4 regions of the Neorhizobium sp. S3-V5DH genome follow, and region 1 is predicted to be linked to each of the others. Evidence: riboswitches for the same ligand, from Rfam matches in the RefSeq annotation. Region 1 holds a riboswitch; each other region holds the start of a gene.

Region 1 (6,002 bases):
TCTCCTAGGCCACCATTGGCCATTGGAACAACGAGCAGGTTCTAGGCTTCCAGGGTGGGGGGCCGGTGGCGGTCTGTCCGCTCTTGGTTACCGCTTAAGCAAGCCGGTGCTGGTTTATCAGAAGGCCCCGAAGGCGGCAGCGGCGGAATAGTCAGAGCCAGCGGCGAACCACGGCCTTGTAGCGGCGGTAGTCGTCGCCGAACTTCTCTTCGAGATAGCGCTCCTCGCGGGCGATCACCTGTGTCTGGATCGCGCTCAGCACCAACGGGAGCAAGGCGAAGGCGATCGGCCCGTCGAAACCGATCGCAAGGCCGGCATAGACAAGCGCCATTCCGAGATACATGGGATTGCGGGTCCACCGATAAGGACCGTTCGTCGCGATGAGGGTCGTTGGCTGCGAGGGCGGAATGTTGGTGCCCAGCCGCCGGAACAGCCCCGCCGCCGCAAGCATGATCGCCGCGCCGGCAACGAACAACAGCGCGCCCGTCGCGACCAGTAACCGCCAGTCGATGCCGAACGAGCGCAGGGGGACGAACCGCTCTACCGCCAGCCCCAACAGCAGCGCTCCCAGATAGACGAAGGGCGGAGGGAAGCGGACACCCGCGCTGTCCGGTTCGACGGCCATGTTCATCTCCAATCTGCGCTCTCAAACCAGCATCGATTGTTGGGCGAAGATACCCGCCATCGCGCCTTGCCATGATGCCGTGGTGACCGAGGGCAAGACGGGGTTGGTGAGGTCGCCGGCAGCGTAGATGCCCGGCATGCTGGTTTCGCGGCGCTCGTCGACCTTGAGCACGACGCCGAGGGGGGTGTCGGCCGTGGCGAGACCCAGTGATTCATGCAGGCTCGCGGACGGCTTGTTGCGCGGATGCGCGAACAGGATGTCTACCGCAACGTTTGGCCCGGTATCGAGCTTGACCGTGGCGTTGTGGCTCCCGTGACGGGCGACGCCGGTGATCCGGCCATCGACGACAGGTACGTTGCGGCCCGCCAGATCGGCCCGGATATCGGATGAAATCTCGTGACCATCGGCGAAGACCGTCAGCCTGTGAGTCCAATCGCGGAACAGCCTGACCTGGTTCATTGACTGCGGACCGGACCAGACGAGGCCCCAATGCTGGTCGGCGACTTCGAAGCCGTCGCAATAGGGGCATGGAATGATGGATGTGCCCCAGCTTTCGGCATAGCCCGGAACATCAGGCATCTGGTCAACGACGCCATAGCTCAGGATCAGGCGGCGCGCCCCAAGGCTTTCGCCATCGCCAGTGAGGACGGAGAAGTTGTCGATGGTGCCGGAAATGCTGTCGGCACGGGCATTGACCAGCCGGATCGCGGGATAACGCGCCAGCTGTTGCCGCGCCTCGGCCAGGATGTCCAGCGGTCGCTTGTGATCGTGGCCGAGCATACCGTGCGAGCGGCCCGCGAAGCGATTACGCGGCAGGCCGGTATCGAGAACGGTGACCTTACGGCGGGCACGGCCGAGTTGCAGGGCGGCGGCGAGACCGGCAAAGCTGCCGCCGATGATGATGACGTTATCCATGGTAGTGGGCTCCGTATTGTGGGTAGAGGATGTTGCGTTCGAACCCGCGATGGCTTGGGCGTGCGGAAGGCCGACGGTGGACAGCGCGGCCAGCTTCAGCAGTGTTCGTCGTTGCATGGCACCCTCATGTTTTTCGATTCATTCTTTGGCTTGCATATTTCTGAAACTAAGTGGTATCGTAATTCGAGAATAAAGATACTGTCAAGGACTGGAATTGACATGACCGAAAATAGTCGAGGCCGGCGCGGCCGGCCCGCTAACGAGGCGCTTGGTCAAACCATACTCGACGCCGCGAGCGAACTTTTTGCGGAATTGGGTTTTCAAGCGACGACATTGGACAAGGTCGCTCAGCGGGCGAAGATATCCAAACTCAGCATCTATCGTCACTTCGAGAGCAAAGAGGCCCTGTTTGGCGCGGCGTTTGCGGCCCGGTGCCATCAGTTAATCCCGCAGGTCCTTTTTGAAGGCGTCGACGGTTCGGCCGAAGATCAGCTCATGGCGGTGGGATCGTCCCTGCTTCGCACGCTGTTGCGCCCGGACGTCCGCAATGTCGAAGCCATGGTCATGGCCGACACGACGAATCAAAAGTCGTTGGGTAAGCTGCATTACGACGCCGGCCCCGCCCATATCATCGCCCAAATCGAGGTTCTGTTGCGTCAATTGCACGACAAGGCGGTTCTAAACGTGCCCGATCCTCTCCGGTCCGCCCGCTTGTTCGCTGCGCTTTTCAAAGGGTCCGATCTCCTAATTATTGCACGCTTCGATCAGGCGCGAGCAGAGGACGACAAGGAGATCGAATCCTACTGCCGATCGGCCGTCGCCATGTTCATGGCGGCGCACGGCGGCAACGACCACGCCGGCGGATAGCCTAGGAGTACTTGCATGATATTTGGATGCTCGCATTGACATCAACCCGGCGATTATCGTTGGGAAACGGGCTGACCGCGGAGTAACCGCTACCACCCCATTGGAAGCCTTGGTGCCGACTTGGCAGACCGTCAGCTTTCGGGAAGCTGCAACGGTGGTCTGAACGGCGGAAATAAAGGCGCTATTCAGACTGTCAGCTTGGCGCATTGTCAGTAGGAAAAGCGGACATGTTGCTTATCGCAGTTAACGTTGGGCTTGAGCCCTTGAGGTCATCGGCTGCCGAAGAAACGCGTTTAAAATCCAGCTTGTGAGACAAAGTCGGGGTTGACACTGCGAGAATGCTTGCCAGGGGGTGGGTGAATTTCCAGGTGAGGTTTTAGGTGGTAACTGTCCGTACCCCTCAAAAAGCGTGCTTGCTTGCGATTTTCGCTCTATCATCGTCTACACCGAGGGGTGCCCTGCCAAAGGGCTGAGATACTGCTGGCCAACGCAGCGCAGTGACCCTTTGAACCTGATCCGGATCATGCCGGCGAAGGGACGGGTCCGACACCTATCCTCAGCCGGCCTCTTAGACGAGGCCGTAATGACACTGACGAAACCAAAGCTCGGAACGAATACCCCTAGAGGCAGCACGATCAAGATCTTGCCCTCACCCTCGATTTCTCCGCGGCGGAGCGGCTTGGAGAGGGCTGAGACATGATGCGCTCCCCTCCAAGGTTCTCGACAATCATCCTATTGTGCGCTCTTTCGGTCATACCGCTGAACGTGTTCCTGCCTTCGCTGGCGAATATCGCCGGGGATTTTCATATAAGCTATGCTTTCGCTAGCTTGTCGTTGGCAGGCTATGCGGTGGTCGCCGTTGCGGTGGAAATGGTCATGGGTCCGCTGTCGGATCGGTTCGGACGGCGACCGATCATTCTGGCGAACCTTGCTGCTTTCACGCTTGGATCAATCGGCTGTGCCCTATCGCCTGATATTTGGATATTCCTCGCCTTCCGTATGCTTCAGGCTACAATTACCTCCTGCTACCCGGTCGCTATGGCGGTCATCAGGGATACCGTCGGAAAGGAGCGGACGGCGAGCAGGATCGGCTATACGGCAATGATCTGGGCGATCGCGCCGATGTTCGCCCCGGCATTCGGCGGGGCTTTAGATCAGGCCCTTGGCTGGCGGGCGATTTTCTGGTGTCTCGCCCTCGCCGGGGCAGTGATGTTCCTCTTGTGCTGGTTCGGTCTGAGCGAAACCAACAAAGCGCGCTCGGACACGATTGCTCAGCAGTTCCGAACCTATCCGGCCTTGTTCCGCGCGCCGCGCTTCTGGGCCTACGGATTGTGCATGTCGTTCTCGGTTGGAGCGTTCTATGCCTTCCTTGCCGGCGCTCCATTGGCGGCAACATCGGCATATGACCTACAGGCCGGAACGCTCGGTATCTTCATGGGCGTCACAACCCTGGGCTATATCTTCGGCAGCTTCCTGTCGGGGCGATATGCCGGACGCGTGCCGTTGACCACCATGATGATTATGGGGCGCGTCGTAGCGTGCGCGTGCCCTATAATCGGCTTGGCCCTGTTTCTGGCAGGCTTCAGGAATGCCATTGCGCTATTCGGCCCCTGCATCCTGATCGGCATCGGCAACGGCCTGACCATGCCGAGTGCCAATGCCGGGATGCTCTCGGTGCGTCCGGATCTCGCCGGAAGCGCCGCCGGATTGGCCGGTGCCATGACGGTTGGCGGCGGTGCGGCCCTTTCATCGATCACGGGGGCGATGCTGACAGAAAACGACGCGACCTATGGGCTCTTCTGCATCATTCTTCTTTCGACGACGATTGGGCTGCTGGCTGCGACATTCGCCGCACTTACCGATAAACACGATTCCACGATAACAGCGGTGAAGTCATCCCATGCTGCCAGCCAATCCGAACGAGGATGAAGATGTCTAGTTCACAACGCATTCTTGCAGCCAGTGCGGTCGTTCGCGACGAAAGACGGCGCAATATTTCTCGTCCAGCGCCGATCCACTAGACAAGGCGTGCTGGATGCTACCGGGCGGCCGCACCGATCTCGGCACACGCGACGTGACGACGCCGTGAGCGATGTCCGCTTCCAGGAAGCGCGCGAGACGGCATCTACCGCCGAGGTGAAGGCGCGTTGCCGCCCGGCGGCATTGGCGATCGGTCGGTGGTACCGCAGGCGACCAGAGCGGCAGCCATCCGTGACCAGTTCCTCGTGTTGAAGGAGGAAGAACTCGACGTATCAGGTCAGGGATCATCTCGCAGTCACTGGTCTTAATGCCACCCATGGGCTTCTACTCCTGTCGCGATTCCGCCTGGGGTACAGCGCTTGCGACAATACTGGCGTCGAGCGATTCATAGCTCGCGAGGTCAATCAGGTCGTATAGTTCGGCCCGTGTCTGCATCCTGGCCACCAAATCTGTCGTGGCGCCATGCTGGGCAAGCTCCCCGTAGAGGTCCTGCTGCGCCCTGTTGGCGACCCGAAGTGACGATACCGGCCAGATCACCATCTTGTAGCCGAGGTCCTGGAGCGCGCCGGCCGTCATGGGAGGAGAGCGACCGAACTCCGTCATGTTCGCCAGGAGAGGGACGCCTCCCATGGCGGCTGCGAACTCGGCGAACATGGCTTCGGTGATCAGAGCCTCCGGGAAGATGGCATCCGCGCCAGCCTTGACGTACAGACGGGCGCGGTCGATTGCCCGTTCTATCCCTTCGTCTGCGACAGCGTCCGTACGTGCCACGATGACAAGAGAACGACGAGCCCTCGCTGCGGCGGCAACCTTGGCTGCCATGTCTTCGGGGGTCGCGAGCTTCTTGTCGTTCAGGTGACCGCACTTCTTCGGCAGCACCTGATCCTCGATCTGGATCGCGGCAGCACCGACTTCTTCAAGACGCCGTACCGTGTTCATGACATTCAAGACTTCGCCAAAGCCCGTGTCTCCATCGACCAGCAATGGAAGACCCGAGGCCCCAACGATCTGCCGGGTGAAGAACAAGACGTCTTCGAGCGTCAGGATTCCGAGATCGGGCAGCCCCATCGAAGCGCTCATCGCTGCCCCGGACAGGTACAGCGCCTCGAAGCCCGCGGCCTTGGCCTGGAGCGCTGCAAGGCCATTATGCGCCCCCGGCATCCTGACGATCTCCGGCTTGCGCAAGAGAAGGCGAAGCCTGTCACCCGCCGGATTTTCGTCATTTGGGTTAGGAAGAAGATAATTCATTGCGGTCAATCCACCTGCAGTGCTGTCTTGTGCCGCCACTTCGCGAAGCGCGGAAGAAGGAGGGGGATAATGAGGACGGCGGCAGCCATGATCCACAGCGTAATCGAGATCGGGCTCGACCATAGGATGGCCACATCTCCGGCAGAGAGCGATAGCGCTCGCCTCAGGCTCTGCTCCAGTATCTTACCGAGCACGAGGCCGAGGATGAGCGGTGCCATGGGCACGCCGAGACGGCGCAGGAGGTAACCGCCGACACCAAGGCCGACCATGAGGACGAGATCGAATGTCGTCGATTTGCCCGAGTAGACCCCGATCGCGCTCACGACGACAATGAACGGCACCAGGACCCAAGCCGGGACGGACAGCA
Region 2 (6,002 bases), on a different contig from region 1:
GCCTTCGATCATCACCTGGCAATCCTTCGCCCAGGCGATCTTGGTGAGTTCGCCGAGCGTCTCCAGCTCCGCAAACTGCGCCGCGTCGTTGGCATCAGCGATCGAGCCGGGACGCAGGCCATCGCCGAGCGAGAAGGACACGTCATAGGCCCGGCAGATATCGCAGATTTCCTCGAAATGCTCGTAGAGGAAGCTCTCCTTGTGGTGATGCAGACACCACTTTGCCATGATCGAGCCGCCGCGCGAGACGATGCCGGTGACGCGATTGACGGTGAGCGGGATGTAGGGAAGCCTGACGCCCGCGTGGATGGTGAAATAATCGACGCCCTGTTCAGCCTGCTCGATCAACGTGTCGCGATAGACCTCCCAGGTCAGGTCTTCGGCGATGCCGTTCACCTTTTCGAGCGCCTGGTAGAGCGGCACCGTGCCGATCGGCACCGGCGAATTGCGAATGATCCATTCGCGGATATTGTGGATGTTCCGGCCGGTGGACAGGTCCATGACCGTATCCGCACCCCAGCGGATCGACCAGACCATCTTTTCGACCTCCTCCGCCATGGAGGAAGTGACGGCGGAGTTACCGATATTGGCGTTGATCTTCACCAGGAAATTCCGGCCGATGATCATCGGCTCGCTTTCGGGGTGGTTGATGTTGGAGGGGATTATCGCCCGTCCTTCCGCGACTTCGCGGCGAACGAATTCAGGGGTCACGAAATCCGGAATATGCGCTCCGAAGCTCTCGCCGTCACGGATGAGAGCTTCCTTGGCCGCCTGCCGGCCGAGATTTTCGCGGATGGCGATGAACTCCATTTCCGCCGTGACGATGCCGGCGCGCGCATAGGCAAGCTGGGTAACGGCCCTGCCGTCTTTCGCCTTCAGGGGCGTGTTGCGGACCGGGAATTCCGGCGTCAGGCGATCGCCGGTGACAAACCCGTTGTCCTCCGGTTTCACGACGCGGCCTTCATAGGATTCGACATCGCCGCGCGCCCTGATCCAGCTTTCGCGCAGCCGCGGCAGGCCGGCTTCGATCGAGACCGCATGGGCCGGATCGGTGTAGGGGCCGGAGGAATCGTAGACGGTGACCGGCGGCTCGCCGGAGGTCGGATGCAGCGCGATCTCACGCATCGGCACCCGGATATCCGCGTGGACGACACCGGATTTGAAAACTTTGGTGGAGGCGGGAAGCGGACCGGTCGTGACGACAGGCGTAAGCTTTGGTGTGGCGATATTCATGGGTGAGGCTCCAAGGTTTGCCGTTTGGAGACCCAGTTCCAGTGTTGGAATGATGGAAAAACGCCTGAGCCGATGGACGGGAATCCCGCCTGAAAGCCGTGAGCGCTCGCACCGTCCCTACGCCAGTATGAACTGGATCAGGTTCAACGGGTCACTGCGCCTCGGCGGCAAAGCCGTCCGACCAGCAGTATCTCAGCCCCTTGCCGGGACCCCCCTGGTGAATGCGAGCATCAAAAACCTGCCGAGCGCCCGTGTCAAGCCAAAGCTGGCCATGCGGATATCTCGGATTTTAGCGAATCCCGCAGCCCTAACTTCACGACGTTTCTTACCGGAATTTTATGCTTTCCGACGTAGACAGTGTTCCCGGCGATGAACGCAAATTCCAGTCATTGGAGATGTCGAGATGAACGAGACTATTCGCGAACTGCTGGCACGGGTCGGCGGGCTTCCGGTTGCAGTGACCGAACTTGAAGATGCGGCCGATCTTTATGCGGCCGGGCTTTCCTCCTTTGCCTCCGTGCAGCTGATGCTGGCCATCGAAGAGGCTTTCGACATCGAGTTTCCCGACAGCCTCCTGAATCGCAAGTCCTTTGCCAGCATCTCGGCAATCGAGCAGACGGTCGCCCAGATCGTGAAAGCCCGTGAGGCTGCGTGATGAGCCTCCCAGCCTTTGCCGCCGACATGACGCTCGGCGCACGTGCCCGCCGAGTGGCGGAGGTCGCGGCCGAAAATGCCGACCGCGTCGACCGGGAAGCCCGTTTTCCGCAGGAAGCGGTCGATGCCATGAGGGCCGAACGCCTGCTCGGCATTCAGGTCCCCATATCGCTTGGCGGCGAGGGGGCTTCGACACAGGAGATCGCGGAGGTCTGCTCCATCCTGGGACAGGCATGCGCGGCAAGCGCCATGGTCTTCGCCATGCACCAGATCAAGGTGTCAAGCCTGGTCGAGCACGGCGGCGACAGCGAGTGGCATAGGGATTTCATGCGCGAGCTTTGCGCCCGTCAGCTTCTTGTCGCCTCCGCGACAACGGAAGGCGGCATCGGTGGCAATCTGCGCAATTCCATCTGCGCCATCGAGATCGACGGAAACATCTGCCGCCTGACGAAGGACGCGACCGTCATTTCTTACGGCGTTCATGCGGATGTCATCATGGTGACCTCCCGCGCCCACGCCGACGCGGCTCCGGGCGACCAGGTCATGACCGTTTTCAGGAAGAACCAGTATACGCTGGAAAAGACGGTGGACTGGGATACGCTCGGCATGCGGGGCACCTGCTCTGACGGCTTTATCTTCAAAGGCGAGGCGCCGGTCACGCAGATCTTCCCGAAACCGTTTGCCGAAATCGCGGCGCAGAGCATGCTTGCCTCGTCGCACCTCCTCTGGAGCGCGGTATGGTATGGCATCGCAGCCGATGCGGTATTGCGTGCGCAGGCCTTCGTGCGCGCCGCCGCTCGCAAGGCGAATGGCACCACGCCGCCCGGCGCGTTGAGACTCGCGGAAACATCCAACCTGCTGCAGCTCCTGAAGTCGAACATTCTTTCGGGCCTGAAGGCCTACGAGGACGCCAAGGCTGAGCCGGACCAGCTTTCCTCGATGGCGTTTTCGATCGCCATGAACAACGTCAAGCTCGCCTCGTCGGAGACGATCCTGACCATCATCAACCAGGCGATGATCATCTGCGGCATCATGGGTTACAAGAACGGCACGCCTTATAGCCTCGGCCGGCATCTGCGCGATGCCCATTCGGCCCAGCTGATGATTTCCAACGACCGCATTCTGGGCAACACGTCGACCATGCTGCTCGTACAGAAACCGGACACCAGCCTTCTCGGCTGACGCCCACCCGTCAATGATTGCCCGTCAAATGAATTGAATGAGGTGAAGCCATGGATATGCAAGTTTCCTTTCTCGACCGCCTGTTCGACGCAGGCCTTCTGATCGACACCGGCGTCGACGGGCTTTATGGCCGCAGCGGCCGGTTCGAAGATGTGATTACGGCCTTCGAGCGGCTGATCGACAGGATAGGCGGGGCCGACGGCGCGGAAGCCATGCGCTTTCCGCCCGGCATGAACCGCGCCTTCTTCGAGCAGAGCGGCTACATGAAGAGCTTTCCGCAGCTCGCCGGCACCGTGCATTCCTTCTGCGGCAACGAGCTCGACCACATGAGCCTGTTGAAATGCATGGAAGTGGGCGAGGAAGACTGGACGAAGGGTCAGGAAGCGACCGATATCGTGCTGACGCCGGCCGCCTGCTATCCGCTCTACCCGACCGTTGCCCGGCGCGGCAACCTGCCGAAGTCCGGCGCTCTCTATGATCTGCAGAGCTACTGCTTCCGCCACGAGCCCTCCAAGGACCCGGCCCGCCAGCAGCTGTTCCGCATGCGTGAATATGTCTGCATGGGCACGGAACAACACGTCACCGATTTCCGCCAGCGCTGGATGGATCGCGGCGTCGAGATGATGAAGTCGGTCGGCCTCGAGGTGACGATCGACATCGCCAACGACCCCTTCTTCGGCCGCGCCGGCAAGATGCTGGTCAACAACCAGCGCGACCAGAACCTCAAGTTCGAGCTCCTGATTCCGATCACCTCGGTTGCCAAGCCGACCGCCTGCATGAGCTTCAACTATCATCAGGATAGTTTCGGTTTGAAATGGGGCCTGAACCTGGAAGACGGCAGCGTCGCACACACGGCCTGCGTCGGTTTCGGGCTGGAGCGGATCGCACTCGCTCTCTTCCACACCCACGGTCTCGACGTGAAAGAGTGGCCGGAATCCGTCCGCGCCACCCTGTGGGGCTAAGGCCATGGCTGGAGTTCTAGCCGGTCTTGATCCGGCCAGCTACAGGCCGCATGCGCTACATTCGGCGGAGCGCATCTGGCCGGAGACCAATTGTTATGTGGACCTCTGGATCGAGGTGCTTTCGGCGCAGGGCCTTCCGCCGGAAGCCATGCTGGGTTTCACATTGACCCAGGATTTTGAGGGCGACCAGTTCACCTTTTTCAAGGTGCCGCTGGAGGATCTCGAAGCGCTTTACGGCATCCGCGTCACGGAACTGGCGATCTTCGACAGGCCGGAGCGGCATGTGCTCGAGCAAATCGGCCGCGGCCGGTTGACGCTGCTGGAGCTCGACAGCTACTTCCTGCCGGATACGCGCGGAGTGACCTATCGCCAGGAGCATGGCAAGACGACGGTGGCGGTAAACCGGCTCGACCTGGAGAAGCGCGAGCTGGACTACTTTCACAACGGCGGCTTCTTCCATTTGTCCAGTGAAGATTTCGACGGCCTATTCCAGACGAATGCGGCCCCGGAGGCGCTGCCCTTCCTGCCGTACACCGAATTTGCAAAGTTTCCGGCGACCTATCCGGCTGCCAGAGACATGCGGGAGACGGCGTGGAAACTCTTGCGGCACCATTTCGCCAGACGGCCGGAGCAAAATCCGATCCGGGCTTTCGCCGAGGTCTTCCCGACCCAGGTCGAGCGCCTGGCCGAACGCGATTTCGGCTTCTTCCACAAATATGCCTTCAACACGCTGAGGCAGGTGGGGGCCAATTTCGAACTTCTGGCTAGCCATCTCGACTGGCTGAATAGCAAGGGTTTTGCGCAGGCGGAAAAACATGCGCTGAGAATTGCTGAAGTCGCCAAGTCTACGCAATTCCAGCTTGCCCGCGCCGTCACCCGCAAGAAATTTGACCCGCTGGCAACGGCGCTCGATCCGGCCGTCGAAGCCTGGGATCTGCTGGCGGCAGAACTGGCCATGACATTGGCCCAGACCCGCGAGGCCGCGTGAGCGCACTTTCGCTGATCGGCACTGAGACCAGTCTTCTTTCGGAGGGCTGGTCATTGCTTTTGAGCGAGCGCGACGCCTATTCGCTGCCAAGTCATCTGCCGCCTGCCCTCGACGATATTCCGGCGGCCGTGCCGGGCACGGCTGCGGCCGCTCTGGAAGCCGCCGGCCGCTTCGACCGCGATGAACCGGAGCCTCTGATCGAGAAAGATGCCTGGTATCGCCGCTCGCTTGCCGGCGAGGCACCCGGTACCGCAATCCTTCGCTTTGACGGCCTCGCCACGGTGGGGGAGGTTTATCTCGGTGATCGGCTGGTCCTCTCGTTTGACAGCATGTTCGAAAGTCACGACGTGCCGGTAGAGCTGACCGGCGGCGAGACCCTGTCGATTTGTTGTCGCGCGCTGAAACCGCATCTGGACAAAACCGGACCGCGTGCCCGCTGGCGCCCAAGGCTCATGAACAATCAGGGCCTCCGGCTGGTTCGCACCACCTCGCTGGGCTTCATGCCCGGCTGGTGCCCCGAAATCCATGCCGTCGGTCCATGGCGACCGGTGTCGCTGGTGAGGCCGGGCGAAGACTGCCTTACCGACCTTTCGATCGCCACGGACTTCGTCAGCCACGAGGGCGGCATCCTCAGGGTCGCCTTTTCCTATGAGGGCCCGGCACGCGATCTCCGTCTGATCTGTAATGGCCAAGAGGCCGAGTTTTCGCTCGCCGACGAAAGATATTCAGCCGAACTTCGTCTGCCTGACGCAAAACCCTGGTGGCCGCATACCCATGGTGAGCCTGCGCTTTACGACGTCACCCTGCAGATCGACGGAAAGGCGACGTTGCTTGCCAGAACCGGCTTTCGAAACATGACAGTCGATCGCGGCACCGATGGCAATGACTTCGCGGTCCTCATCAACGGCGAGAAGATTTTCTGCCGCGGAGCCGTCTGGACGACAGCCGACATCGTGAAACTGCCGGGCGAGCGCGCCGCCTAT
Region 3 (6,002 bases), on a different contig from region 1:
TTCGAATTATCGCGGTCACAAAGGCCCGCAAGGTACCGTGCAGGCAAAAATCACCGAGGGCCGGGAGTCCGGCAAATTGGTGATCGAGGCCGAGAACATTACCAAAGCTTATGATCGGCCTATCGTAGCACCGTTCTCGATCCGCGTGCATCGGGGCGATCGGATCGGCCTGGTCGGCCCGAACGGTGCTGGAAAGACGACACTTCTGAAGATGTTGACCGGCCAACTTTCACCCGATAGCGGAACCGTGAAGTTCGGTACCAATCTGGAAATTGCGACAGTCGACCAGAAACGCGAGGACCTGGACCCTGAAGAGACGCTGTCCCACTATCTGACGGACGGCCGTGGCGAAACCCTGCTCGTCAATGGGGAACAGCGCCACGTCGCCGGTTACATGAAAGATTTCTTGTTTCAGCCGGAGCAAATCAGGACACCGATCAAGAACCTGTCCGGCGGAGAACGCGCCCGCCTGATACTCGCCCGTATCATGGCAAAGCCATCGAACCTGCTGATCCTTGACGAACCGACCAATGATCTCGATATCGAGACGCTCGACCTGCTCCAGGAGATCGTGGCAAGCTACAACGGTACCGTCATCCTCGTCAGCCACGACCGCGATTTCCTGGATCGCACTGTGACCTCGACCATCGCGCCGGCCAATCCCGACGCACCGGATGGGCGCTGGATCGAATATGCAGGCGGCTACACCGACATGCTGGCACAGCGCAAAGGCGCTTTGGAGGAAAGGCGCAGGGCCGAAAAGGCTGAAAAGCCGAAGGCCGAATTGAACGCTTCCGTAGAAGCGCCGAAGGGCAAAGGCAAGCTTTCCTACAAGCAGAAATTCGCGCTCGAAAATCTGCCGAAGGAGATGGCGAAGACTGAAGCGGATATCGCCGCACGGGAGAAGAAGATGGCAGATCCTGCTCTCTTCACCAAAGACCCTGCCGCTTTCAACAAGCTCGCAGCTGAAATGGAAAAACTTCGGGAAAACCTGACAAAGATGGAAGAGGAATGGCTGGAGCTCGAAATGCTCCGGGAGGAGCTCGAGGGATAATTTAATAATTTGTTATGCTTAACAAATAGTTAGGCAAGAAAAGCATGTACCGGCCCGGAACAATCTCCCTCCTCTGGCGTTCGAAAGGCAATCAGCGCCGGGACGCACCTCACGTGCCGGCATAGTGAGAACCGAATTGGGGACATTCATGCTGACAAATGTTGAGAGTGGTCGGCTGGCCCGCGAGGCGCCAAGTCAACGCGTACTGATTGTCGAAGACGAGTTCCTGATCGCCCTCGACATTGCCGAAACGGTTGAACATATGGGACTGGAGGTCGCAGGATTTGCGCATGGCCGCCGGAATGCTCTCGAATTGGCACCGGAGGCGGATATCGCCATTGTCGACGTCAATCTCGCTGATGGGCGGACCGGGCCGGATATCGGTCGCATGCTCGCTGAACGTTACGGGGTCACCGTCATTTATATGACCGGGAATCCGGAAGACGTTGACGGTGTGAGGGGGCCTCTGGGTGTTCTGACAAAACCGGTGCTCCCCCATGTGGTCGAGCAGTCGATTGACTATGCTGTGGCAAACCGCCTCGGCCGTTCCGCGAAAGTGCCGCGTGAACTCAAGGTTTTTCGGCAAGGGCGGGCCTGAACCGGCCCCTTGCCAGCGGAACTTCCTACCGTTAAATCTTTCTCCGCTCTAACGGGGTGCCACACGATTTCATGTGGCTGAGAGGCATTGCCAACCCGCGGAACCTGATCCGGTTAGCACCGGCGGAGGGATTAGACGGCTTGTTGCCAGCGCCTATTCCCCAAACTTTTGAAGAGGAGGCGCTGATGCGCAATATCATTCTGTCGATGTTCGCGGCCGCGGCGGCGCTGTCCCTTTACACTGTCGCGCACGCTCAAGACAAAACGCTGACCGTCTATACCTACGAGAGCTTCCTTTCCGACTGGGGCCCTGGCCCCAAGGTCAAGGAGGCTTTCGAGAAGACGTGTGCCTGCAATGTGAAATTTGTCGGCGTGGCGGATGGCGTGGCGCTGCTCACACGCCTCAAGCTGGAAGGCCAGGATACTGATGCGGATCTCGCACTTGGTCTCGACACCAATCTCGTTTCCGAAGCCAAGGTTACGGGGCTTTTCGACGCGCATGGCCTTGATCTTGCGGCGGTCAAAGTACCTGGCAGCTACAGCGATGACACCTTCGTCCCCTATGACTATGGCCACTTCGCAGTCGTCTACGATACGGAGGCGATGAAGAACCCGCCGAAAAGCCTTCGGGAGCTTGTTGATGGAGACCCATCGCAGAAGATTGCGATTGAAGACCCTCGCACCTCGACACCTGGTCTCGGCCTCCTCCTCTGGGTAAAGTCTGTCTATGGCGATAAGGCCCCGGAGGCCTGGGCAAAGCTCAAGAACCGCATTCTGACGGTAGCGCCCGGCTGGTCCGAAGCCTACGGCTTGTTCACCAAAGGCGAAGTCCCGATGGTGTTTTCATACACGACCTCTCCCGCCTATCACATGGTCGAGGAAAAGACCGAACGTTATCAAGCAGCGTCCTTTGCCGAAGGCCACTACATCCAGATCGAGGTGGCCGGCATCCTGAAGGGCGCTTCGGAAAAAGAACTGGCGAAAGAGTTCCTGAAGTTCATGGTCTCGCCTGCCTTCCAGGATATCATTCCCACCACCAATTGGATGATGCCCGCCGCGAAGATATCCGGCGCTCTGCCGGACGCCTTTAACAAGCTGGTCCAGCCGCAGAAGACCTTCCTCATGGGATCGGACGAGGTCGCCAGGAACCGCCAAGCCTGGATAGACGAGTGGCTGACTGCCATGAGCATGAATTAAGAAGATCATGTTGCTGACGCGGGGAGAGCGAAGAAGGGGCATCGCCTGGGGTCTTATGAGCTTCGCCTCTATCGCCCTCTTCGTCGCCATTGCCGTTGTTGCATTGCTTTCCTGGGATGCCGACGGCGCCCAATCCCGGCTCTTTACGGCCTACACATGGCGAATCCTGCGCTTTACGCTTTGGCAGGCGATGCTGTCGACATTGCTTTCCGTAGGGCTTGCACTTCCCGTGGCACTCGCTCTTGCCCGCCGGCCCGACTTTCCCTGCCGAACCTGGATCGTCCGCCTCCTGGCGCTGCCGATGGGGCTGCCGGTTTTGATCGGCGCGCTAGGGTTGATCGGTATATGGGGGCGTCAGGGCCTGATCAACGGCCTGCTGTTGACGCTCGGCCTAGACCAGCCCATCAGCATCTACGGTCTTTCCGGAATCCTGCTCGCACATGTCTTCTTCAACCTGCCGCTCGCCACGAGGCTGTTGCTCGCGGCACTGGAGCGCCAGCCGGCGGAATACTGGCTTCTATCCGCAAGCCTCGGCATGAAACCGCTCTCGGTCTTCCGGTTTGTGGAATGGCCCGCCGTTAAAAACGTCATCCCAGGCATCGGCGCGCTCGTCTTCATGCTGTGTGCCACGAGCTTTACGCTGGTGCTGCTGCTGGGCGGCGGACCGGCAGCGACCACGCTCGAAGTGGCGATCTACCAATCGCTGCGTTTCGATTTCGACCCGCCGCGGGCGGTCGCCCTGGCGCTGCTGCAAATCGTCATAACAGGCGTTATTCTGCTCGGCATGGCATTATTGCCGACGCCGGATGACCCGGGTGCAGCCTCGGGCCGTACAAGCCGCCGCTTCGACGGTCAGGCGTTGTCTGTACGTCTTTGGGATTCATTTGCCATACTTGCTGCCACGGTATTCCTGATCATGCCACTGGCTTCGATCCTTGCCGCCGGGCTTAGAGCAAATCTCTGGAACCTCGCATCGAGCGCCGCCTTTCTTACCGCCGCCTGGACGAGCTTCTCCATCGCTTTGAGTGCCGGAATGCTGACGATTGTGACCGCGCTCGCCATAATCGCAGGAAGGGAAGCGGTGGCAGACATGAAAAAGCCCGCGGCGAGCGCTCGGGGCTTCGCTGCAATGCTTGCGGGCACGTCCTCGCTTGTTTTGCTGGTGCCGCCGGTCGTCCTCGGCACCGGTTGGTTCCTGGTGCTACGACCCCTTGGGGATGTTGGTCGCTTTGCCCCTCTGCTGGTCGCGGTGATCAACATGCTGATGGCGCTGCCTTTTGTGATGCGGGTGCTGGAGCCGGCCATCGAGACCCATCGTCAGCGGACAGCCAGGCTTTCCGCAAGTCTCGGCCTCTCCGGTCCTTCGCGGCTTTGGCATATCGACCTCCCTGTGCTTTTAAAGCCCCTGGCGACGGCACTTTCCTTCGCCATGGCACTGTCGCTCGGTGATCTCGGGGCCGTGGCTTTATTCGGTTCCAACGATCTCGTCACGTTGCCCTGGCTCGTTTACAGCCGGCTATCCAGCTACCGGACCAATGACGCCGATGGCCTGGCGCTTATGCTGGGCATCATTTGCCTGCTGCTGACCATATTGGGAACGACCGGCCGGAGAGGGGCGGAGAATGGCTGACGGCATCAAGCTGGAGAATGTCGAATTGAGGCTCGGCACCACGGATTTCCGGTTTGATTGCGCTCTTCCCTCCGGCGCGGTGACAGCCATTACTGGGCCATCAGGGTCGGGCAAATCCACTTTTCTCAATATCATTGCGGGTTTCGAAGTTCCCGACATGGGCCGCGTCTTCGTCGCTGGAGAGGACGTGACGGAAAAACATCCGTCCGAACGACCGGTTTCGCTGGTTTTCCAGGACCACAATCTTTTCGCTCATTTGAACCTCTTCACCAATATCGGTCTCGGCATCAGTCCTTCGCTGACCCTTTCGCCCGAACACCGAAAGGCAATTTCGCAGGCGTTGGAACGTGTGGGGTTAGGCGGATACGAAAAACGCATGCCAGGCACGCTTTCCGGGGGCGAGAGACAGAGAGCCGCCTTTGCGCGCGCCTTGGTGCGCAACAAGCCCGTACTGCTGATGGACGAACCGTTTGCTGCGCTCGATCCGGGTCTTCGCATCTCGATGGCGGGCCTTCTGCTCGACCTGCATCGGGAGACGGGCAATACCGTGCTGATCGTCACCCATGATCCGAAAGAACTGAACCGCTTGGCCGATCACGCCCTATTTATTGAGCAGGGACAGATCACGCTGGAGGCACCGGCAGAGGAATTTCTGGGCCGTCGCGACATCCCGTCACTCCTCGAATTTCTTTCGAGCTGATCGCTCCCGGCTCTCTTGAAGGAGTGTCTATCGACCTTTTTGACCGATCACGCCCGGAGACTCTTGCAAAAGCTCCGTTACATTTGCCGCCACAATTTGGACGTGGCGCAATGGCATCGCGAACTGGCTGTGGGGATTTTCTTTGCAAACACGCCGATAAGACATATCTCAATAATGTCTGTGCATGTGGTGCGAAAATCGCTAAGCGAACATGGAGAACAAACTCGCTTTGGTTCGAGAGAGCCATCCTAAAGCCGGATGGCAGACCTTGGAAATGACGGTGCGTGAAACGAGGACGATGAGGCGCGATACGGCTGGTTCGATGGTCTTGCCAAGGGCTCGCTTCATGCTGGGCTTTCGGACTGCGGGCGCCTTGCTGCTCGGGGGAACCCTGCTGGCCGGCTGTCAGTCCATCTTCGAGCAGGCCTATACTCCGAACGTCTCTCCTTCCGACTCGCCGCAGATCGTCGATGAAGTCCAGAAGAACGATCCCCGAGCGCAAATGGGAGCGCGGGAGCATCCCCGCATCGTCGCGAGCTATGGCGGAGAATATCGCGATGCCAAGACCGAACGGCTGGTCGCCCGGATAGCCGGCGCCCTGACCGCTGTCTCGGAAAATCCCAACCAGTCTTTCCGCATCACTATCCTGAATTCGCCGGCGATCAACGCCTTCGCGCTGCCCGGCGGCTATCTCTATGTGACCCGCGGGCTTCTCGCCCTGGCAAATGACGCTTCGGAAGTCGCAGCGGTCCTCTCCCACGAAATGGGGCATGTGACCGCTAACCACGGTATCGAACGGCAACGGCGCGAGGAGGCGGAAGTGA
Region 4 (6,002 bases), on a different contig from region 1:
TGCTGGTAGCCCTGGTGGGTCGTGTTGACCTTGGTGTTACCCTGCTGCCCCTGCTTTTCGAAATTCGCCGCGCCCGGATTGGTCGTGCGTTCATCGCCGGTTCCCGAGGTCGCAGGTTCGCCGGTACCCTTCGGGCTGCGGTTGTCTTCCGGGACGGGTGGAAGTCTACTGTTCATCGGGTGCTCCTCTAACTTGTTACCTCTTGGACTAACCCCCGAGCCGCCAGCCTGTTCCAATTTTGGGGGAACACGGGTGAGCTTGCGACGTTGCGCCAGTGAGCGATTTGAGCAGGCAGGGAGAGACGACGATATGAACCAGGTCCCACATCAGCCCGCGGCTATGGCCGAGCAACCGACATCGCCTCCTATGGAGCGCAAATGGTGGCACACGGCCACCGTATATCAGATTTATCCGCGAAGCTTCGCCGACAGCAACGGAGACGGTATCGGCGATCTACCGGGCATTACCTCAAAGCTGGATTATCTAAAATATCTCGGCATCGACGTCATCTGGCTTTCACCGATCTACAAGTCGCCAATGGACGACAACGGCTATGATATTTCCGATTACCGAGACATTGCTCCCGAGTTCGGCACCCTGGCGGATTTCGATCGCCTGATAGCCGAGGCCAGGAAACGCGGTATCGGGATCGTCCTGGATCTGGTCGTCAACCACACGTCCGACGAACATCCCTGGTTTCTCGAAGCCCGCAAGTCCCCCAGCAATCCCTATCGCGACTTCTATATTTGGCGAAAACCCGGTCCCGACGGCGCCCCTCCGAATGGCCTCATGTCTTCCTTTGGCGGACCGGCCTGGACGCTCGATCCTCAAACCGGGGAATATTACCTCCACCTCTTCTCCCGTCGCCAGCCGGATCTCAACTGGGAAAACCCGAAGGTCCGGCGAGAAATCTACGACATGATGAACTGGTGGCTCGAACGTGGCATTGCCGGCTTTCGCATGGACGTCATCGACTATATCGGCAAGCAGGTCGACCAGGAACTGGTGAAGGACGGGCCGCATCTGCACGACTATCTGCAGGAAATGAACCGCGAAACCTTCGGTGGCCGCAACATTCTTACCGTCGGCGAAGCCTGGAGCGCGACGCCGGGTTCGGCCTTGCTCTATACCGGGCGCGATCGCAACGAACTTTCGATGGTCTTCCAGTTCGAGCATGTCACGCAGCAATGGGACGAAGTCTACGGCAAGTGGCGCTCCAAGCCCTTCGATCTCGTGAAGCTGAAGTCGGTGCTCAGCAAATGGCAATATGCGTTGTCGGAAGACGGATGGAACTCCCTTTTCTGGGGAAACCACGACCTGCCCCGCGCCGTCTCCAAATATGGCGACTCCCGCGGCTATCCGTCCGAATCCGCCAAGATGCTGGCGACCGTGCTGCATCTCTTGAAGGGCACACCCTTCATCTATCAGGGCGAAGAAATCGGGATGACCAACGTCCCCTTTACCAAGATAGATCAATATCGGGATATCGAGACCCTCAACATGCACCGCCTGCACATCGAGGCCGGGCTGTCGCCGGAGGAATTCATCACAGGCGCCAATGACAACGCACGTGACAATGCGCGTACGCCGATGCAATGGAGCGCTGCGCCCCATGGCGGCTTTTCCTCCGGCGTGCCGTGGATAGAGGTCAACCCCAATTATACAACGATCAATGCAGAAGCTGCCATGACCGACGAACGTTCGGTCTGGAACCACTACCGGCAGCTGATCGCCCTAAGGAAAGCACATCCGGTTATCGTCTATGGGCTTTATCAGTCCTGGCTGGATCAGCATCCGGACGTTTTTGTCTATTCCCGCAGCCTCGACCATGAGCGGCTGGTCGTCATCGCCAACTTCACCGCACGGGAAGTATCTTTGACCATACCGGATGAATTGAAGACCACCGGCCGATGCCTGATCACAAATTACCACCCCATCGACAACCTTGGTCCGGTTGTGGAACTCAAACCCTATGAGGCATTTGCCATCCTTTCACCGACCGCGTAGCAGACGCAGCGCATTGAGCGTGACAAGCACAGTGGCACCGGTATCCGCCAGAATTGCCGGCCAGAGCCCGGTCACACCGAGAACCGTGGTTACAAGGAAGACGGCCTTCAGGCCGAGAGCAATGGCAATGTTCTGGTGGATGTTGCGCATCGTGCGCTTCGACAACTCGATCATGTCGGCAATGTCGCGTACACGGCCGTGAAGTACCGCGGCGTCGGCCGTTTCGAGCGCCACATCCGTGCCCCCGCCCATGGCGATGCCGACGTCCGCCGCCGCCAAGGCCGGCGCATCGTTGATACCATCACCCACCTTGCCAACTGTAAAACCCTTGCGTTTCAATTCCGCAATGATCCGCTGCTTGTCCTCAGGCATCAGCTCGGCATGCACCTCGAGGCCGAGATCCTTGCCGATCGCGCTCGCGGTACGGGCGTTATCGCCTGTCAACATGACCGTCCGGACGCCGGCATTCGTCAGCGCTTTCAAGCCCTCTTTCGCGTCGGGCCGCGGTTCGTCGCGCATGGCGATCGCGCCGGCCAGCACCCCGGCCGCGATCAACACGGATACGGTCTTACCCTCATCATTAAGGCCGGCGATCTGCCGCCGATGCGCCATGGACAGCGAAACCCGATCGGCCGCTGCTTTCGGCGAACCCAGGAAGGCCTCCTGGCCCTCGACGACCGCCGTTATACCCTCGCCGCCAAGCGCCCTCGCATCGCTCGCGGCAGGAATGTCTACTTCATCGTCCGCAGCCTTGGCGAGAATGGCCATCGCCAGCGGATGACTGGACCCGGTTTCGAGCGCGGCAGCGATGCGAAGCACCTCATCGGCATTACGCCCGAAGGCAATCACATCGGTTACCCGAGGCTTACCGGCGGTCAACGTGCCGGTTTTGTCCAGCGCGATGGCTGTGACCTTGCCCACCATTTCGAGGACCGCACCGCCTTTCATCAACAGACCGCGCCTGGCACCGGAGGACAGTGACGCAGCAATTGCAGCAGGCGTTGAGATGACCAACGCACAAGGGCAGCCGATCAGAAGAATGGCAAGCCCTTTGTAGATCCAACCTTCCCAGGCTTCACCAGTGATAAGTGGCGGCAACACTGCGACCAGCGCTGCGACGACCACGACGGCTGGCGTATAATAGCGCGAAAAGCGGTCGATGAAGCGTTCGGTCGGTGCCTTGCTTTCCTGCGCTTCCTCGACCAGGCGCACAATCCGGGCGATGGTATTGTCGGCGGAAGCCGCTGTCACTTGCACCCGCAGGGCCGCGTCTCCATTCACCGTGCCGGCGAAAACCGCATCGCCGACAGTCTTTACGACCGATATGCTCTCGCCCGTCACCGGCGCTTCATTGATTGCGCTTTCGCCGGCGACAATGATGCCGTCCGCAGAGATGCGGTCGCCTGGCCGCACCAGGATGATCGATCCGATCCCAAGATCTTCTGCCGGTACTTCTCGTGTCTTGCCGTTTATTTCCAGCAGCGCGGTCTTCGGCACCAGTGCCGTCAGGCTTTGAATACTCTGGCGCGCTTTGCCGGCGGCGACACCTTCCAGAAGCTCCCCGACGAGGAATAGGAAGACCACCGCCGCCGCCTCCTCCGACGCATCGATGACCACGGCACCAAGGGCAGCGATGGTCATCAGCATCTCGATCGAAAACGGCGTACCCGCCAAGGCCGCCATGACGGCGCGGCGGGCGATCGGCACCAAGCCGACGAGCATGGCGGCTACGAAGATATAGGTGTCGTAGGCCGGAACCAGGTGCCCGACCCCATAAGCTGCTGCCAGTGCAATACCTGCCAGTATCGTCAGCCGTCCTTTGGCGCTCTTCCACCACAATCCGTCCATGCGATCGTGCTCATGCAATCCTGCAAGATCTTTCGTCTCGGGGAGACCATGGTCGTGACCTTCATGATCAAGGCCGTGATCCGGCAGCTCTGCTGGTCGAGGCGACTTCTGCCCAAGAGCGCGCAGCGAGTAACCAAGCCCGGTAACCTTCGTTTCGATCACTGGCAGGTCGCACGTTCCATCATGGCTGACCATCATCGTGCCTGCAGCAACAGAAACGGAAACATCCTGGACGCCGGGAATGCGTCGAACTGCTGTGTCGATCTTTGCCGCGCAACTTGCGCAATCCATTCCGCCGATCTTGTAACGAGCCTGATTCTTTGCTGTCATCTTTCTCTCCGCCTGGGATCGGGTACCATAACTACAACCTCTAGCGACTAGAGCTACAAGTAGTTTTTTTGACAAAAATCGCTGGCGCCCATGGCGGCATATGCGCTAGTCCTTGCCTCAGACAGGGGCGTCCGGGTTGCCGGGCTGAGAAGTACCCTTTGAACCTGAACCAGATCATGCTGGCGGAGGGAGTCGCCTGGGCTTTTTCTGATGAAATGCCCTGCGCCCCTCCACCTGAAAAGGCGAGGACGCAGATGACAGACACTCCAGGCCAGATTCTATCGGCAATGCGCCAAAAGAACCCCCTTGTGCAGAACATCACCAATTTCGTGGCGATGAACATCGCGGCCAATGTGATGCTCGCCGCCGGCGCCTCGCCAGCCATGGTGCATGCGAAGGAGGAAGCAGGAGATTTCGCTCGCATCGCTGCGGCGTTGACGATCAACATCGGAACGCTTTCGCCTTACTTCCTTTCCGGCATGAAGGAAGCGGCAAAAGCTGCCAGCGAGGAGGGCAAGCCCTGGATCCTCGATCCGGTCGCCCATTTCGCGACCCCCTACCGCAGCGCTGCCGTTACAGAACTCCTGGCGCTGAAGCCCACAGTCATTCGCGGCAACGCCTCGGAGATCATGGCACTTACAGGAGCGCAATCTCGCGGTCAGGGCGTCGACAGCGGCGACAAAACCGAAAAGGCCGAAGACGCCGCCGTTGCGCTTGCTCGTGATCACGCCTGCGTCGTAGCCGTTACCGGCGAAATGGACTTCGTTACCAACGGTTCTCGCTCCGTCCATATCCTCGGCGGATCTGATCTTATGCCTCGTGTTACGGCACTTGGTTGCTCTCTGACCGCTCTGGTTGGTGCCTTTGTCGCAGTCCGTCCGGATAGGCCGTTCGACGCGACGGTGGCCGCCCTCGCGATGTTCGCGGTCGCGGGGGAGGAAGCAGCACTCACTGCTAATGGCCCCGGTTCTTTCTCTCCCCTTTTTCTTGACCGGTTGGCATCGCTTTCGCCAGAGACGCTGGATGCCAAAGCGAAGCTCGTAGCAGCATGAAAGCCTTCGATCTATCCGTCTATCTCGTCCTCGATCCCGAGTTATGCCAAGGCCTCGGCATGGCGCAGACCGCTCGGCTCGCCGTGGAAGGTGGTGCGACCATGGTTCAATTGCGTGACAAAAACGCCAGCACCGCAAGGATGATCGAGACCGGTCAGGCGTTGAAAGCGGCACTCGCAGGCAGCGGCATACCTTTGATCGTCAATGACGATGTCGAAGCCGCGATCGCCATCGGCGCCGAGGGAGTGCATGTGGGACAGAGCGACATGGGGGCATCGATGGCGCGCCGCCGCGTCGGAGAGGGTATGATCGTCGGCGTGTCGGTCGAAACCGAGGAGCTTGCGCAGGGCGTCGATCCATCTCTCGTCGACTACGTCGGAATAGGCCCGGTCTTCGCCACTCCCACCAAACCGGATCACAAGCAGCCGATCGGCTTCGATGGATTGGCGCGTATCGTGGCGGCCGCATCGGTGCCAGCGGTCGCCATCGGCGGCCTCAGGGCGGAACACGCCGGCAAGGCGCTGGCGGCAGGTGCCCACGGGATCGCCGTAGTCTCCGCCATTTGCGGCCAGCCGGACCCGAAGGAAGCCGCACGAAGAATAACTGACGAGGTCAGAAAGGCGCGCCTATGATCCGCAATGTTTTATCCATCGCAGGCTCCGATCCCTCCGGCGGCGCGGGAATTCAGGCGGACCTGAAGACGTTTTCGGCGCGGGGCACCTTTGGAATGGCAGTCCTTACTGCCTTGACGGCGCAAAACACGGT

The links. Region 1 has a riboswitch for thiamine pyrophosphate ahead of EDE09_RS15650 (multidrug effflux MFS transporter). Riboswitches for the same ligand answer to the same signal wherever they lie in the genome.
Region 2: linked by a shared signal. The riboswitch ahead of thiC (phosphomethylpyrimidine synthase ThiC) and the one ahead of EDE09_RS15650 (multidrug effflux MFS transporter) in region 1 are both predicted to bind thiamine pyrophosphate.
Region 3: linked by a shared signal. The riboswitch ahead of thiB (thiamine ABC transporter substrate binding subunit) and the one ahead of EDE09_RS15650 (multidrug effflux MFS transporter) in region 1 are both predicted to bind thiamine pyrophosphate.
Region 4: linked by a shared signal. The riboswitch ahead of thiM (hydroxyethylthiazole kinase) and the one ahead of EDE09_RS15650 (multidrug effflux MFS transporter) in region 1 are both predicted to bind thiamine pyrophosphate.

The regions. Positions count from the first base shown of each region.
Region 1 is NZ_SMCL01000010.1:97,172-103,173, forward strand. Features, by position in the region: gene EDE09_RS15635 (isoprenylcysteine carboxylmethyltransferase family protein) at 152-625, opposite strand; gene EDE09_RS15640 (NAD(P)/FAD-dependent oxidoreductase) at 647-1,540, opposite strand; gene EDE09_RS15645 (TetR/AcrR family transcriptional regulator) at 1,760-2,407, shown strand; TPP riboswitch at 2,847-2,962, shown strand; gene EDE09_RS15650 (multidrug effflux MFS transporter) at 3,104-4,336, shown strand; gene prpB (methylisocitrate lyase) at 4,712-5,635, opposite strand; gene EDE09_RS15660 (tripartite tricarboxylate transporter permease) at 5,641-6,002, opposite strand, start outside.
Region 2 is NZ_SMCL01000008.1:189,664-195,665, reverse strand. Features, by position in the region: gene thiC (phosphomethylpyrimidine synthase ThiC) at 1-1,233, opposite strand, end outside; TPP riboswitch at 1,330-1,459, opposite strand; gene EDE09_RS14415 (acyl carrier protein) at 1,637-1,888, shown strand; gene EDE09_RS14410 (acyl-CoA dehydrogenase family protein) at 1,888-3,069, shown strand; gene EDE09_RS14405 (amino acid--[acyl-carrier-protein] ligase) at 3,120-4,031, shown strand; gene EDE09_RS14400 (DUF1839 family protein) at 4,036-5,019, shown strand; gene EDE09_RS14395 (glycoside hydrolase family 2 protein) at 5,016-6,002, shown strand, end outside.
Region 3 is NZ_SMCL01000009.1:181,254-187,255, reverse strand. Features, by position in the region: gene EDE09_RS15155 (ABC-F family ATP-binding cassette domain-containing protein) at 1-1,054, shown strand, start outside; gene EDE09_RS15150 (response regulator) at 1,203-1,652, shown strand; TPP riboswitch at 1,695-1,800, shown strand; gene thiB (thiamine ABC transporter substrate binding subunit) at 1,838-2,848, shown strand; gene thiP (thiamine/thiamine pyrophosphate ABC transporter permease ThiP) at 2,856-4,478, shown strand; gene EDE09_RS15135 (ATP-binding cassette domain-containing protein) at 4,471-5,178, shown strand; gene EDE09_RS15130 (M48 family metalloprotease) at 5,525-6,002, shown strand, end outside.
Region 4 is NZ_SMCL01000020.1:78,094-84,095, reverse strand. Features, by position in the region: gene EDE09_RS22140 (hypothetical protein) at 1-176, opposite strand, end outside; gene EDE09_RS22135 (alpha-glucosidase) at 310-2,007, shown strand; gene EDE09_RS22130 (heavy metal translocating P-type ATPase) at 1,993-4,185, opposite strand; TPP riboswitch at 4,299-4,393, shown strand; gene thiM (hydroxyethylthiazole kinase) at 4,440-5,237, shown strand; gene thiE (thiamine phosphate synthase) at 5,234-5,869, shown strand; gene thiD (bifunctional hydroxymethylpyrimidine kinase/phosphomethylpyrimidine kinase) at 5,866-6,002, shown strand, end outside.